One region of the Arthrobacter sp. PL16 genome, then DNA from elsewhere that is predicted to be linked to it. Evidence: riboswitches for the same ligand, from Rfam matches in the RefSeq annotation. Region 1 holds a riboswitch; each other region holds the start of a gene.

Region 1 (3,590 bases):
CGTGCAGCAGGAACGACGCCGCGAACAGGACGAAGAACATGATGGACAGTGAGTGCTCGTACAGCCTGAGTAGAAGGCCGCCGTGGCGCACGGGCCAGGGGGTGTCGCGTTCCGTGGCGGCAGTACGCGGATCGTCGTCCTGCGGTTCGTGCTTGTCCGGCAGCTTCGACTCGGAGGAACCGCGTTGGAACAGGTACGCGGTCAGCACGACGTACATCCCCATCTGCAGGAACTCGGACTCCCAGTTCTCGAACGTCGCCTCCAGGAAATCGCCGGTACCGAAGAAACCGAGGAGGGTCGCGCCCGGTTCTCCATGGGCACGTTGCTCCTCGTTGTAGTTGAGGACGCCGCTGATCACCATACCGACGAAGGAAATCAGGAAGAGGGCCGCATTCACGAGCAGGAGGCCGCGGTCCCTGATCCAGAGCTTCATGATGGTACCCGTCCTTCCACCGAGCGCGCTGTTCGCTTTTACAACGCTAGGAAGGCGGCAGTGCCTCGGCAATCGGGATGGTTGCGTCATTGCCGGTTGCATCGCTGCCGAAGCGTACGTTCCTCCGACCGGTCGAGACCACCCCGTTTAACGGAAGGAAGCGGCAGGCGCCCCGTCCAAGCGCCTGCCGCTCCCCGTCAGTGGTCCGTTCCGGTGTTAGCCCGCTACCCGAACGAAGGATGCTCCCGCGAGGTCCGAGAGGGGGTGCTGCATGGTCGAGTTCGCACCGTTCATGCCGCTGCTGATGACCTGGCCGTCACCGACGTAGATAGCGACGTGCCCGGAGGTGATCACGATGTCGCCCGGGGCCGGGGAGGCCACGGTGGAACCGAACTGGAAGAACTGCGAGGGGCCGAGGTCACCTGCGGGGATTCCCGCGGCGTTCAGGGCATTCTCGACCAGCACGGTGCAGTCCTGGGTTGCTCCGATCTGCGACTGCGCGGAAGCCACGAGGGTTCCGGCGGCTCCGCTGGCTGATGCCACCGGGGTGATGTCGGCGGAGGCGAGGTACATGCCCGACTCCGGAGCTGCGGACACGGCCGGCGCCGGGGCGACGGCTGCGGCCTGCTGGACCGGAGCCGCCGGGATGGCTACGGGCACCGACACGGCTGCTGCGGGCGCTTGGGCCACGTCACCGGTAGGGATGGTGATGGTGTCGCCCGGGAAGATGACCGAAGCTATTGAGAGCCCGTTGGCACCGATCAGGGTGTTGAGGTCCGCGCCGTAGCTGGCCGCGATGGCACCGAGTGTGTCACCGGCGACGACGGTGTGGGTTGCGCCGGCTGCCGGTGCAACGGCTGTCTCTGCAACGGGTGCAACCGCTGCGGCGGGAGCCTGGACGGCCACGGATGCCGCCGTCGTGTCCTGACCGGTGTACTCACCGGCGTTGGCGGTACCGACGGCGCTGAGCGCGAGGCCCGAGGTGACGGCAACGATGGCAACGGGACGGCCGACGGTAGTGGCGTGGTTCTTTGCTGCACGGGACAGCCCCTGCAGAGCGAGGTTGCCCTCGATAACGGCGCGGTGGCGTGCAGGTGAAGTGATTCGTGACATGGATCTATACCTCTCCCATGCCTGCGGGGTGAGCTGTCGGGTTCGGATGGGAGTCACCCGGCCGCGGGCACCGCCGGTGGGCGGTGCGGTGCGGCTTAACCCCGAGGACGCCTGCAGATGATCTGCGCGCCCGGTGGAACTAGTGGTTCCCCCGTCCCTGCCTTCGTGTTTGCGAACGTATCCCGATCGGCGGCAGGGCTCGGCAATCCATACGGGAGCACCCCACGTGGACGGGGGCACCCGACGACGATAGCCAGCGTTCCGCCGGTTTGTCACATTTGCATAACGGAGGTTACCCTGCCCCTAGACGTGGGCACGCCACCGACGGATCGCGACGACGGTGCCGCCGGAACTGAGGGCGAGCAGGACCGCCTGCTGCACCAGGAACCAGACCGTCGGCTGATCATCCGAGTATCGGATCGCCACGAGGATACTGGCGGCGAGAACGAGGGTCAGGACGACGCCCACGCAGGTCAGGGTGTTCCACAGCCTGCGCTCCTGCAGGCGAGTCGCCGTCTTCCATTCCTCCATGGCTCAACCCTAGGCGCCGGAAAGCATGCAGCCCCACTCGCTGGATGCGAGTGGGGCCGCCCAAACCTTTCCGAGAGAAACGTCGTGGACCTGGCAGCTAGGGGCGCACGGGTGCGCTTGCGTTGGCGATCAGGTCCACGGCCTGCTCGGGGAACCAGGCGCCGGCCGAAGGATCGACGCGGCCCCACTCGGGATCGACTCCATCGTTGTCCGTCAGACCACGGCTGCATTCTCCGTCCGACTCACCCGGGACCTTGATCCACAGGAAGGCGTCGGCGAGCTCATTGCCGGTGTCGGACGTCGGCAGGTAGCCGAGCCCGCGGCTCGGCGGATTGCACCAGACCTGGGGGTCGGGGTAGGAGGCCGAGGGAACCCAGGGGCCCCGGCCGTTGCGGCTCGTGTCGATGACGAAGTGCGCGAGCTCATCGGAGGACGGGGCATTGGCGGCAGCGCCCACGTTCTGTGCATACCAGGCGTCGGTCAGACCCCAGGTGGAGAAGTCGGAGGGCGAAGCCGGGTAATACTGGCTTGCGCAGGATCCGTAGGCGCCCGGTTTGATCTCCGTCGCGTAGTAGATGCACTGCGAGACCCACGAGCCGAACTTCAGCTGCCGCTCGGTGAGCTCGTAGTTCGAGACGTTGAGGAAGAAGCCGTCGGCCTTCTGGACACCGGCCTTCACGAGCCGGCTCGAGATCTCACCCGTCCCCAGCCAGGCACTGTGCGTCCCGTCGAGATAGACCTTGGTGTTGGGGAGGGCCTTGAGCTGGTCCACCGCGTAGTTGAGCATCTCGAAGCGCTCGGCGGCGGCAGTCGCGGAATTCGCTTCCGCCGGCTGGCACCACTCGAGATTGCCGTCCAGTGCCGTGTACCAGGGGATGATGCCCAGTCCGTCCGGTTCGAGCACCACCATGGCCGCCCTGTCCTGGATTCCCGCGGCGAGCGCATCGACCCATGCCTTGTACCCGGCGACGTCCGTTGCGCCACCGGCGGAGTACTGCGAGCAGTCCCGGAACGGGAGGTTGTAGGCGGCCAGTACAGGCACCTGCCCCTTGCCCGCGGCGCGGTGCGTGGTGTTCCTGACCTCCTGCGTCACCGTCGTCGGATCGCTGCCGGTGACCCAGACGGCCTGGGGCGTGGAGATCATCGCGCTGAGGCTGTCGGCCGCCGCCCGGTCACCCGAGGACCGCAGGTCCGCGATCTGGCGCTGTGCCTCGTGGTAGTGGTTCTGCTTGGGGACGTAGAACTCGGTGGCGGTCGGCTCCCCCGACGTCGGCTGCCCGCCCGTGGGGCCCTGTGCTGCGGCCGGGATTGCCGACAGGGCGGTGGAGGCGAGGACTCCTGCAAGTGCAAGCGTCATGGCGCAGGTCCTGGAAATGCTGAGCATCATTGCTCCTCATACTGTGGATGGTGGCGTGGAAGCCCGATCGGTAGCGACCTCCACCCGCCGTGGAAGCGCTCCCACGGCCAGTCTTTGTTGTTGTCCCCAACTTTGTCAAGACTCCCGGTACGGCTG
Region 2 (3,590 bases), on a different contig from region 1:
GAGCAAGGACCCCTCCCTCGAGTACTTCCAGTGCCGCACTGCTGAGGTCACCTCGCGGGAGCCGCTGGAGGTCCAGCTCGACGGCGATCCGCTCGGGAAGGCGAGGCACATGGCCTTCGAGGTGAAGCCTGATTCACTGCGGCTCCGGATGCCTCTCGGCTACAAGGATCCGGCCGTCGTGAGCGAGCCCCTGCCCTAGGAAGCGCGCGAATCCCGGCAGCGCGGGTGCCGGACCAGCGGGCGCCCGGGTGCCCGCTGGTCCGGCCTGCTGCTGTAGGGCGAGGCGCGCGCTACAGCCAAGGCTGCGGGTCGACCTTCTCGTCATTGACCAGGACCTCGAAGTGCAGGTGGCAACCGGTGGAGTTGCCCGTGCTGCCGACGGCGCCGAGGAGATCGCCGCGCTGCACCGCCGCGCCGACCGGCACCTCGAGGGCGCTCAGGTGGTTGTACGTGGTCTTGAGGCCGTCGCCGTGGTCGATAACGATGCGCTGGCCACCCCCGTACGCGTGCCAGCCGGAATCGGTGACCGTACCCGGGTCGGCGGCCTTGACCGGGGTGCCGCAGGCGCTGGCGTAGTCCTGCCCGGTGTGCAGCTCCGAATCGGGCCCGCCCATCGGGTTGACGCGGTACCCGAAGGTGGACGCGACGACCGGGCTGTCTACAGGAACGCCGAAGGCCTTGCGCTCCTGCGCTGCGGGTTCAAGGGAGGCAGAAAGAGCCCTGGCGGTGGCAATGCCCGGTGCGATGCCCTCGGCCGCCGGCCCAGCGCTCTCGAGGCCGAACGCGACCGTCGCTCCAGCGGGAGCGGTCACCGCCGGCGCGATCGCGGAGGCACGGGTGTGGGTGGGTGGCCCGACGACCAACTCAGGGGCAGCGGTCGACGCCGCGGGGACCACCGCTCCCATCAGCAGTCCGGCGGAGGCGAGCACCATCCCGCCGGTCGCCGCGTTCTCGCGCAACCGCTCGAACGGCTTGGGGACGCGTCCTGCCCGGCGGGCCGGCGCGGATCGGCGCGCACCGGGTGCCGCCTCGCCGCTCGCGGCCTTCTCCTGCTCGCGTAGCTCACGGCGCGTCAGGGACGGCGGAGTCGGTGACACGGCTCCGTCCTTCGACCGGGCAGCAGCGGACGCTGATGTGATCTCCGCACAGGAGTGCTCGACGAAGGAGGGAAGCTCCCGCTCGCGGAGTGATCGGCGGCTCGGCAGGAGGGTCTGGACCGAGGCGGAGGGGGCCGAAGGGGCGTGGATCGCCGATGCGTGGGCAGGGCGGTGTGGCAGCGGGTGCTGCTGGTGAGCGCGATCTTCGGACGCTCGACGGCGCCCCGACGTAACCGTCTGGGTCAACTGCTTACCTCTCTGAGGACGCCCGCGAAGTTAGCTGTCGGATTCGAGCAAGAGTTGACTCGGCCCCCTCGGCGCGGCCGAACTGCGGCAGACCGCAGGAAGACCGTGCTGATAAGCAATGCGTGAGGGCTTCACCCCGAGGCGGCTCGCACCGCCGGAATGTGGATCCTCCACCCCTGTCACAGATTGTTCAGGCGGTCCGCTGACAGGGTTAAGCGTGCGGACCTGGTTCAAGAAACGAGCTTCGACTGCTCAAACCCTAGGCCACGGAACACGATGTAACAATTCCGTTATCCCAACTGTGGATGATCCGTGCCATAATCTCTTCCGTCATCGGGAACCTGCGGAAAGGCATGGGAAAACCTGCGCCAGGTTCTCCGTCCCCCATCAGGCGAGCTCGGCCCGGCCCTTGCGCCAATAGCCCATGAAGGCAACCTGCTTCCGGTCGACACCGACGTCGCGCACCAGGTACCGGCGCAGTCCGCGCACTACGGCTGCTTCTCCCGCGATCCAGGCGTAGAAGGGTTGGGTGCCGGCAAGGCGCCCCGGGTTGACCGTCGACTCCACGATGGCCGTCTCGAGGCGCTGGGGCGTCTCCCACAGGATGGTCCGGTCGATGTCGACATCCTCCGGTTCGCTGCCGCCACTCGCGGCCCCCGATCCCGAGAGCGAGACCCAGCCCGGTACGCGGACGGCGTCGCGGACCGCGGCCTCGAGCAGCTCGCCGTGCGAGCGGCCACTCCGCGTCAGCCAGGTGATGGCCACCGATGATCGCGTCGCGATCCGCTGGATATCCCGCTCGTGGGGCACCTCGAGGAACGCCCGTCCGCTGATGTCCTCGGGAAGCGCCTCGAGGATGGCGCTGATCGCGGGCACGGCCGTCTCGTCTCCCGCCAGGAGGACGTGCTGCGCGAGGCCCGGGCTCCACTCGATGCCACCGTAGGCGCCCGCCGTCGTGCATTGCGCCGCCGACGAGTTGGGGCCGATGATGCAGACGCGGTCACCTGGCCGGACTGCAGCAGCCCACTCCGCCGCAGGCCCGCCGCGGCCGTCGCCGTCCAGGTGCATCACGAAGTCGACGTCGATCTCCGGGTTCGCACCACCGCACCGGAACTCGCGCACGGTGTAGGTGCGCATGGAACCGCGTTCCTCGGCGTCCATGCCGAGCCACGCCTGGTACCAGCTCGAGCCTGGGCCGCCGCTCATGATGCCGGCGATGTCCGGGCAGTCGTGACCCGGGGACGGGATGACGATCTTGATCCGGAGGTCCAGGGTGTCCCCTGCGACGCCGAACGATTCGAGGCAGGCTCCCCCGAAGGTGATGCGGCGGAAGGTCGCCGTGAGGTCCTGGACGGCGGTGACGACGACGTCGAACGCAAGCACCATCGGCTCGGTATCGGCGGCGGTCCGCCTCGCGGTCCGCTCTGTCACGTCGGTCATGATGCTGCCTCCACTCGTGCAGGAACCGTGTCCTGCGGATTGGGTCGGTAGCCCCGCACCGCCGCAGCGGTGGGGGAGGTCGGGGAAGGCATGGCGGTCCCCGGCCCGTGGTGCCTGCCGATGGGAACAACCATCGGTGTACGGGACACGGGGTCCTCGATGACGCGGCACTCGAGGTTGAAGACTCCGGAGACCGTCTCCTCGGTCACGACCGCCGACGGTGGCCCCTGTGCCACGATCCGACCGTCGCGCATGGCGATCAGGTGGTCCGCGTACCGCGCGGCCAGGTTGAGGTCGTGCAGCACCATCACCACGGTGGTGCCCGAGCGCCGGTTCAGGTCCGTGATGAGGTCGAGCACCTCGACCTGGTGCGTCACGTCGAGGAAGGTGGTCGGCTCGTCGAGGAGCAGGATGCCGGTCTGCTGCGCGAGTGCCATGGCGATCCAGACGCGTTGGCGCTGCCCGCCGCTGAGTTCGTCGACGTTGCGGTCGGCGAGGCCCAGCGTGTCGGTTGCCTCGAGTGCCGTCGCGACGGCGTCGTCGTCCTCCGGTGTCCACTGGCGGAACCAGCCCTGGTGCGGGTAGCGGCCGCGGCCCACCAGATCCGCGACGCTGATGCCGTCCGGGGCCACGGGCGTCTGCGGGAGCAGGCCGAGGACTCGGGCGACGGCCTTCGTGGACTGTGAGTGGATGTCGGAGCCGTTCAGCACCACTGTGCCGTCCACGGGCTTGAGCAGCCGGGCCAGACCACGGAGCAGGGTCGACTTCCCGCACGCGTTCGCGCCGACGATGACGGTCACCTTGCCC
Region 3 (3,590 bases), on a different contig from region 1:
CTGATCAGCCGCCGACGCGGATGTAGACGCCGCCCGAGCCGAGCTCGGCCGGTGCGATCGCCGTCGTATTGCCGTTGAACCCACCGTGAACGGCCTGGCCACCACCGATGTAGACCGCGATGTGGGCCACGCCCGCCCCGCCGTCCGCGTAGTAGATGAGGTCGCCCGGGACGGCTTCCCCGGCGCTGACGGTGCGGCCGAGGGACATGTAACCGGCCGGCCAGCCGTGGAAGTTGATGCCTGCTGCGGCAAGGGAGTTGCTGACCAGCCGCGTGCAGTCCTGCATAACCCCGAGCTGGCCCTTGGCTGCTGCGGCGATCTTGGCGGCCACTCCGGAGGAGGCGACCGGTGCGGGCGCCGGGGCACGTGCCGCAGCCGGTGCGGGCGCAGGAGCCGCGACAGTGACGGGAGCCGCAGCAGCGGCCGGCGCGGCGGGTTGGGCTGCAACCACGACCGGAGCCGCGGCAACAGCGACCGGAGCCGCTTCGACGACGGGGGCCGGTGCTGCCGGCGCCTCGACCACAGGGGCCTCGACCACAGGGGCCTTCTCGACGACGACCGGCTTGGCGTTGACCTTGACCGGCGTCTTGTTGAAGGAAAGCACCGTCGAGCTGGAGGCGACGACGGCCGGGCGGGCCGTTGTCACGGAAACGTTCGAGGTGGCGACCTCGCGCTGCGGCTGGAGATCCGCCGCATTGGCTGCGACGCCGCTGGTCAGGACGAGACCGGAGGCCGCGGCGATGACGGCGGCCTGGCGGCCCATCCCGCCTGCGTTGGTGGTGACTGCTTTGGCGAGGGCCGAGAAGCTGGCAGTGGTTTGCGCTTCTCCTCGGTGGCGGGCGATCGTGGCGCGTGAGGACATGAGGGAGTTCTCCGTGTGTGGGGTTCTAGCGGACGCGGACGAAGCTGGCGCCGGAAAGGGTGTGTGGGGTTCTAGCGGACGCGGACGAAGCTGGCGCCGGAAAGGTCTGACAGGCTGTGGAGGCCGGTGTTCATGCCGTTGAGGCCACCGCTGATGACCTGGCCGTTGCCGACGTAGATCGCGACGTGGCCGCCGGTGATGACGAGGTCGCCCGCTGCGGGCGTTCCGACGACATCGCCGAACTGGAAGAACTGGCCGGGAGCGAGATCGCCCACGGACTTGCCGACGGAGCGCAGAGCGGTCTCGACCATCGCGGTGCAGTCCTGGGCGACGCCGATCTGGGCGTAGGCAGAGGCAACCAGACCGGCACCGACACCCGACGACTGGACGGGAGCCGGCTGCTCGACAGGAGCGGCAGGGACTGCGGCAACCGGTGCTGCAGCGGGCGCAACAGGCACTGCGGCGGGAACCACGGTGACGGGAGCGGCGGCCGGAGCAGCGGCCACGACGGGAGCCGCAGCGACGGGAGCGGCTACGACGGGAGCAGCGGCTACGACGGCGACAGGCTCGGGAGCCTCGACCACAGGAGCGGGAGCTTCCTCGACGACCTCGGGAGCAGGAGTGACCTCGACGGCCACGCGCTCGAAGGAGACCTTCGCGTTGGCGGGAACCGTGATCTCCGCGGCTACGACGCGGTCGACGGTCAGTGCCGCAGAGGACTGCACCTCACGCTCGGGGGCGGTGACGCCGTGGGCAGGAAGGCCCGCGGTGAGGACGAGCCCGGAAGCGGCGACGATCACGGCTGCCTGGCGGCCGACCGATCCTGCATTCGACGTGACTGCGATGGACAGGGTGGTCAGCGGACTGACGGTCTTGGGCGCGCGATGGCGGCCCAGCGAAGAGCTGGTGGACACGTTGGATTGCCTCTCCCAACGCCTGCGAGGTGAGCTGTCGGATTCGGATGGGAGTCACCCGGCCACTGGTTGAACAGCGACTTAACCCCAAGGATCTCTTGTCAGAGATCCACAAATTGGTTCCCCCGCCTCTGCCATGCGATGGTGCGAACGGACCTCCGGCAATGGCAGAGCTAGGCGATTTGCAGGAGGGTGCCGGATCTAGAGCGAATTTGGCACGAGATGTAGGCTACCTGAGAAAGCTTCATATGTCACGTTCCGATCACGGAACGATATGTTTCTGGTGACGGTGGCTAGGTGGGGTATGGCTCAGCAGGCTGGAAATAGCTGGTGCGGACCTGCGGGATCGTCGCGTGACACTGTTTCCGGCGTAACGGTCGTGGCGTGGTCAGGCGACGGAGACGAAGACATGCGATGCGACCTCGGGCGGCAGCTCGAGGGCCCCCTCGACGCCTGGGACACGCACGGACACGTAGCCGCCTACGGATTCCAGGGCCAGCTGGGCACCCGGGCGCAATCCGCCCTCGTCGAGCTGCGTCAGGAGCTCCGGATCCACCTGGATCGGCTCGGCCAACCGAAGGAGCGTGACCTGATTCTCGGGTGAGTATGTGTCCATGGCGGACAGCAGGGTCACCACACCATCGGTGAACAGCTTCGACTGGACGCCGCCGATCGCCTCGAGTCCGGGGATGGGATTACCGTAGGGCGATTCGGACGGCTTCCCGAGGAGTTCATAGAGGCGGCGCTCCACGCGCTCGCTCATCACGTGCTCCCAACGACAGGCCTCGTCGTGCACGTAGGCCCAGTCGAGGCCGATGACATCGCTCAGCAGTCGCTCCGCGAGGCGGTGCTTCCGCATGACGCCGGTGGCGCGGCGCCGGCCCAGTTCCGTCAGCTCCAGGTGCCGGTCACCGGAGACGACGACGAGGCCGTCGCGTTCCATGCGCCCGATGGTCTGGGAGACGGTGGGGCCGGAGTGGCGCAGACGCTCGGCGATGCGCGCCCTGAGAGCTACGATGTTCTCCTCCTCGAGCTCAAGGATGGTCCGCAGGTACATCTCGGTCGTATCGATGAGGTCCGTCATCCGGGTCAGCTCCTTGGTGCGGTGCGGGTGCGCGGCTGGACTGCCTCACGCCGGTGGGTGCCACGGCCGCCACAGCCGGTTCCGCCCCACGCCTCCCAAGGTTAACCCATGCGGCAACAGGCCCGGCAATCAACCTGGGCGCGACGACGGCCGTCCGGGAACGCCGATCGGGGGTGTTCACAAATGGAGGCCCCCGGGCCTCTGGGGCACAATGATGGCGATACCCGCCGCCGAACAGCTGGAGCACCCATGAGCGAAACCCCCCGTGTCCCCCACCACCTCCTGCCCGCGGACGGCCGCTTCGGCGCCGGTCCGTCCAAGGTACGCAGTGGCCAGATCGATGCGCTCGTGTCCGCCGGCCAGTCGTTGCTGGGAACGTCCCACCGTCAGGCGCCGGTCCGCTCCCTGGTGGGCCGCCTCCGGGAGGGCCTGTCGTCGTTCTTCGGCGCACCGGAGGGTTACGAGATCGTTCTCGGTGTCGGCGGTTCGACGGCGTTCTGGGACGTCGCGACCTTCGGACTGGTGGACAGGAAGGCGCAGCACCTCTCCTTCGGGGAGTTCGGTTCCAAGTTCGCGTCCGCGACCACCAAGGCCCCCTTCCTCGAAACGTCGAGCGTCATCACCTCCGAGCCCGGCACGCGCCCGGACCCGGTCGCGGAAGCGGGGATCGACACCTACGCCTGGCCGCAGAACGAGACGTCCACCGGCGTCGCCGCTCCGGTTCGGCGGG
Region 4 (3,590 bases), on a different contig from region 1:
CACCGCGCGTCTCGTGATCGGGGGAGTGGATTACGGCTCCGGCAGCGGGCACTCCAAGAAGGAAGCCGAGCAGGCTGCAGCGGCGGCCTCCTGGAAGCTGCTGTCCGACGGCTCCGCGCATCTCGATCACGAGGCCCCGGCCGGGTCGCGTAGCGACGGCTCCTGAGTGCCTGAACTGCCCGAGGTGGAGGTGGTATGGCGCGGCCTGGCCCGCTGGGTCACCGGTCGAATCATCGAGGGCGTGGAGGTGATCGACCCGCGATCCCTGCGCCGTCACGTTCCCGGCGTCGAGGACTTCAGGGGCAGGGTGACCGGAGCACGGGTGACGGATGTCGTGCGACGCGGGAAATTTCTCTGGCTCACGCTCGAGGACCGCGACCACCGCGCCGACGCTCCGCAGGTGGCCCTGATGGCCCACCTCGGTATGAGCGGTCAACTGCTCATCGAGGAGGCCGACGCTCCGCGGGAGAAGCACCTGAAGGTGCGCCTGAGCCTCTCGGCCGCCAGAGGCGAGGACGGCAGCGCGCCGCTCCCTGCCGACCTGCGTTTCGTCGATCAGCGGATTTTCGGGGGGATGTTCGTCGCGGACCTGGAACCGACGGTGGATGGGCAGCCGGGTGGGACGGGTGCCAGTGCGCTGCCACTCATTCCGCACCAGGCCGCACACATAGCACGCGACCCCCTCGACCCGGCCTTCTCCGTGGAGGACTTCCACCATCGGCTGCGCGCCCGAAGGACCGGCCTCAAGCGCGCGCTCCTCGATCAGGGACTCATCTCGGGCATCGGCAACATCTACGCGGACGAGGCTCTCTGGGCGGCCCGCTTCCACTACGCCCGTCCCACCGACACCATGCGGCGCCCGGACACGCTGCGGATCGTCGAGGCGGCCACGAGCGTCATGGCGCGGGCGCTGGCCGCGGGCGGGACGAGCTTCGACTCGCTCTACGTCAACGTCAACGGCGCATCCGGCTACTTCGCACGCGACCTCGAGGCCTACGGGCGCTCGGGCCTGCCCTGCCGGCGGTGCGCTGCGGAAGGCCGGCACACGCTCCTGCGCAGGGAGTCCTTCATGAACAGATCCTCCTGTCTGTGTCCCTACTGCCAGCCCAGGCCGCGCAACGCAAGACCCTAGTCCGTGGGTCGAGCAGCGGAACAGTGCCGCTCCGTAACCCAAATGTGACAAGAGTTCGACCAACGCGTACCGTTGATCCCGCGCTCATTCCACCACGGAGGGGCGCCCTTCCTCACTCTGCCTAACCCTGTCGATGAGGACGGACCGTTCGCTACACATTTCGACAGGGGCGGGGGAACCGAAAGTGGACTCGCTTACGAGTCCTAGGGGTAAAGACGCGCGTAGACCAGCCCGGGGGCGTTGGTCTGCGAGGAACGTGTCCGGATGTCCCATCCGAACCCGACAGCTAACTTCGCCGGCATTGGGAAAGGCAGCAGCATGTCCAGGAAGAGCAATATCGCGCGCCACAGGGCAGTCCCTACGCGCATCAACCCCATCATCACAGCGTCACGCGCGGTCACCGCGAGTGCGTCGGTCGCAGGCAAGCCTGCCGCCGTCGTCGTAGCCGCTTCGGGCATCATGCTCGGTGCAGCGCTTCCCGCCAGCGCAGCAGGCGAGATCAGCGTCCAGTCCGCCGGCACCCAGCAGGCAGCGGTCACCACGTCCGCAGCCGGCACCTACACGGTCCAGGCCGGTGACACGCTGGGCAGCATCTCAGCCGCCCACGGTGTCAGCCTCGAGGCGGTCTTCGCCTCGAACGGTCTCGGGTACGGCTCGGTCATCTACCCCGGCCAGTCCATCTCGCTCGGTGGTTCGGCAGCACCCCAGCAGTACTCCACCCAGTCGGCATCCATCGCCGCAGTTCCGGCCGCTGCTGCTGCAGTGTCGGTTGCGGCTCCTGCAGCGCCGGTCGCGGCGCAGCCCGCCATCAGCTTCCAGTCCGCGTCGGTCGCACCGGCCGGTGGTATCGCCGCAACGGCAATGCAGGGTGAGGGTTCGGGCTACGTCTACGGCGGCACGGCGCGCGGCGCCTGGGACTGCTCGGGCTTCGTCCAGTGGGCCTATGCGCAGAACGGCATCAACCTTCCGCGCACCACGTGGTCGCAGTTCGCGGCGCTGCGTCCTACCAGCAACCCGCAGCCGGGTGACCTCGTGAGCCAGAACGGCGGAAGCCACGTGGGTATCTACCTCGGCAACGGCCAGATGATCAGTGCGCTCAACCCCTCGCAGGGTACGCAGGTGCACTCGGTCGGCGTCATGGCGGTCGACGGGTACTACACCCGCTAGCAGGCGGTCGCCGGCCCCGCGGAAGGTATGCGGGGGCGGTGGCGCTCGAGAGTGATAGAAGAAGGACGGGATGCCTGGCATCCCGTCCTTCTTCGTGCAGGTGGCGCCGCGCTGTTCCGTGACGAATGCGTCGGACCCTCAGCGGCGGTAGTACGTCCCGAGCCGTTCGAAGCCCTCGTCGACGGATATCGTGGGCTGCCAATCGAGTACGGCCCGGGTACGGCGCTGGTCGAACCAGTGGGCGGTGGAGAGCTGTTCGGCCAGGAACCGGGTCATCGGGGGTTCATCCGATCGCCCGAGGGCGAGCCAGGCACGCTCGATGATGGCGCCCGCGCCCCGCGCCACAGCTCCCGGTACGGACCATTCCGGAGGGGTGACGCCCCCGGCACGGCAGATTCCGGCGAGCAGTTCTGCCACAGGGCGGGGCTCCCCGTTCGTGACGACGAGGGACAGGCCCCGCGCCTGGTCCATCCTCCGCAGGCAGGCGACGATCGCCGACGCTGCGTTGTCGACGTAGGTCGTGTCGATCAGGGCGGTGCCGCCGTCGAGCAGTGGGAGGCGTTTGCTTCGCGCGCGGTCGAGGACGCGTTCCACGAGCTGGGTGTCGCCCGGGCCCCAGACGATGTGGGGCCGCACCGCGGCCACCCGGAACGAAGCCGAGCAACGATCGAGGGCCAGCAGCTCGGCTGACGCCTTCGTGCGGGCGTAGTGGCCCCGTGCGTGATCAGGATCCGCGCGGCCGGCAGGAGCGCCCACGAGCGAGGTCCCGCCGTGAGCCACGGACGGTGAGGAGACGTGGACGACGTCGGGGGCTCCGGCACGTTCTGCCGCCCGGAGCAGCCGATCCGTACCCTGGACATTGATGCGGTCGAACTCGGCGGCGTGCCCGGTGAAGGACACCTTCGCTGCGAGGTGGATCACCGCGGTGCACCCGCGGACGGCCTCCTCGACGGCGTCGTCGTCCTCTATCGATCCGAGAACGTCCTCTGCTCCGCCGACACCCGAGGGCCTTCGCTGGAAGCACCGCACCGCCTCACCTTGGCCGAGGAGGTGCTCTGCGACTGCGCGGCCGAGCATGCCGCTCGCCCCGGTGACGAGGACCGTCACAGGGATCCGGCCCGCCCACCCGAGAGGAAGCGGGCGCTCCAGGCAGCGACGCGCGCGCGGTCGATCTTCGCGTTGTGGCGGATGTCCACCGGCAGCGCCGCTACCTCGATGACGGCCGACACCTCGACGCCCCGCTGCCGGGCGACGGCGCGGGCTGCTGCGGCCAGTGGTGCGGAAGCGAGCT

What was found. Region 1 has a riboswitch for cyclic di-AMP ahead of RCH21_RS14275 (LysM domain-containing protein). Riboswitches for the same ligand answer to the same signal wherever they lie in the genome.
Region 2: another riboswitch for cyclic di-AMP. It lies ahead of RCH21_RS04470 (M23 family metallopeptidase); the one in region 1 lies ahead of RCH21_RS14275 (LysM domain-containing protein).
Region 3: another riboswitch for cyclic di-AMP. It lies ahead of RCH21_RS15615 (hypothetical protein); the one in region 1 lies ahead of RCH21_RS14275 (LysM domain-containing protein).
Region 4: another riboswitch for cyclic di-AMP. It lies ahead of RCH21_RS02375 (C40 family peptidase); the one in region 1 lies ahead of RCH21_RS14275 (LysM domain-containing protein).

What each region holds. Positions count from the first base shown of each region.
Region 1 covers NZ_JAXCIC010000007.1:151,458-155,047, forward strand. Annotated here, with positions in the region: gene RCH21_RS14270 (DUF6766 family protein) at 1-433, opposite strand, end outside; gene RCH21_RS14275 (LysM domain-containing protein) at 650-1,546, opposite strand; cyclic di-AMP (ydaO/yuaA leader) riboswitch at 1,550-1,730, opposite strand; gene RCH21_RS14280 (hypothetical protein) at 1,850-2,077, opposite strand; gene RCH21_RS14285 (glycoside hydrolase family 6 protein) at 2,175-3,434, opposite strand.
Region 2 covers NZ_JAXCIC010000002.1:162,370-165,959, reverse strand. Annotated here, with positions in the region: gene RCH21_RS04475 (diacylglycerol/lipid kinase family protein) at 1-199, shown strand, start outside; gene RCH21_RS04470 (M23 family metallopeptidase) at 291-1,343, opposite strand; cyclic di-AMP (ydaO/yuaA leader) riboswitch at 1,347-1,550, opposite strand; gene RCH21_RS04465 (siderophore-interacting protein) at 1,731-2,783, opposite strand; gene RCH21_RS04460 (ABC transporter ATP-binding protein) at 2,780-3,590, opposite strand, start outside.
Region 3 covers NZ_JAXCIC010000010.1:32,357-35,946, forward strand. Annotated here, with positions in the region: gene RCH21_RS15610 (NlpC/P60 family protein) at 5-862, opposite strand; gene RCH21_RS15615 (hypothetical protein) at 934-1,776, opposite strand; cyclic di-AMP (ydaO/yuaA leader) riboswitch at 1,782-1,950, opposite strand; gene RCH21_RS15620 (metal-dependent transcriptional regulator) at 2,165-2,860, opposite strand; gene serC (phosphoserine transaminase) at 3,110-3,590, shown strand, end outside.
Region 4 covers NZ_JAXCIC010000001.1:521,101-524,690, forward strand. Annotated here, with positions in the region: gene rnc (ribonuclease III) at 1-166, shown strand, start outside; gene mutM (bifunctional DNA-formamidopyrimidine glycosylase/DNA-(apurinic or apyrimidinic site) lyase) at 167-1,132, shown strand; cyclic di-AMP (ydaO/yuaA leader) riboswitch at 1,272-1,448, shown strand; gene RCH21_RS02375 (C40 family peptidase) at 1,451-2,299, shown strand; gene RCH21_RS02380 (NAD-dependent epimerase/dehydratase family protein) at 2,438-3,406, opposite strand; gene RCH21_RS02385 (alpha/beta fold hydrolase) at 3,403-3,590, opposite strand, start outside.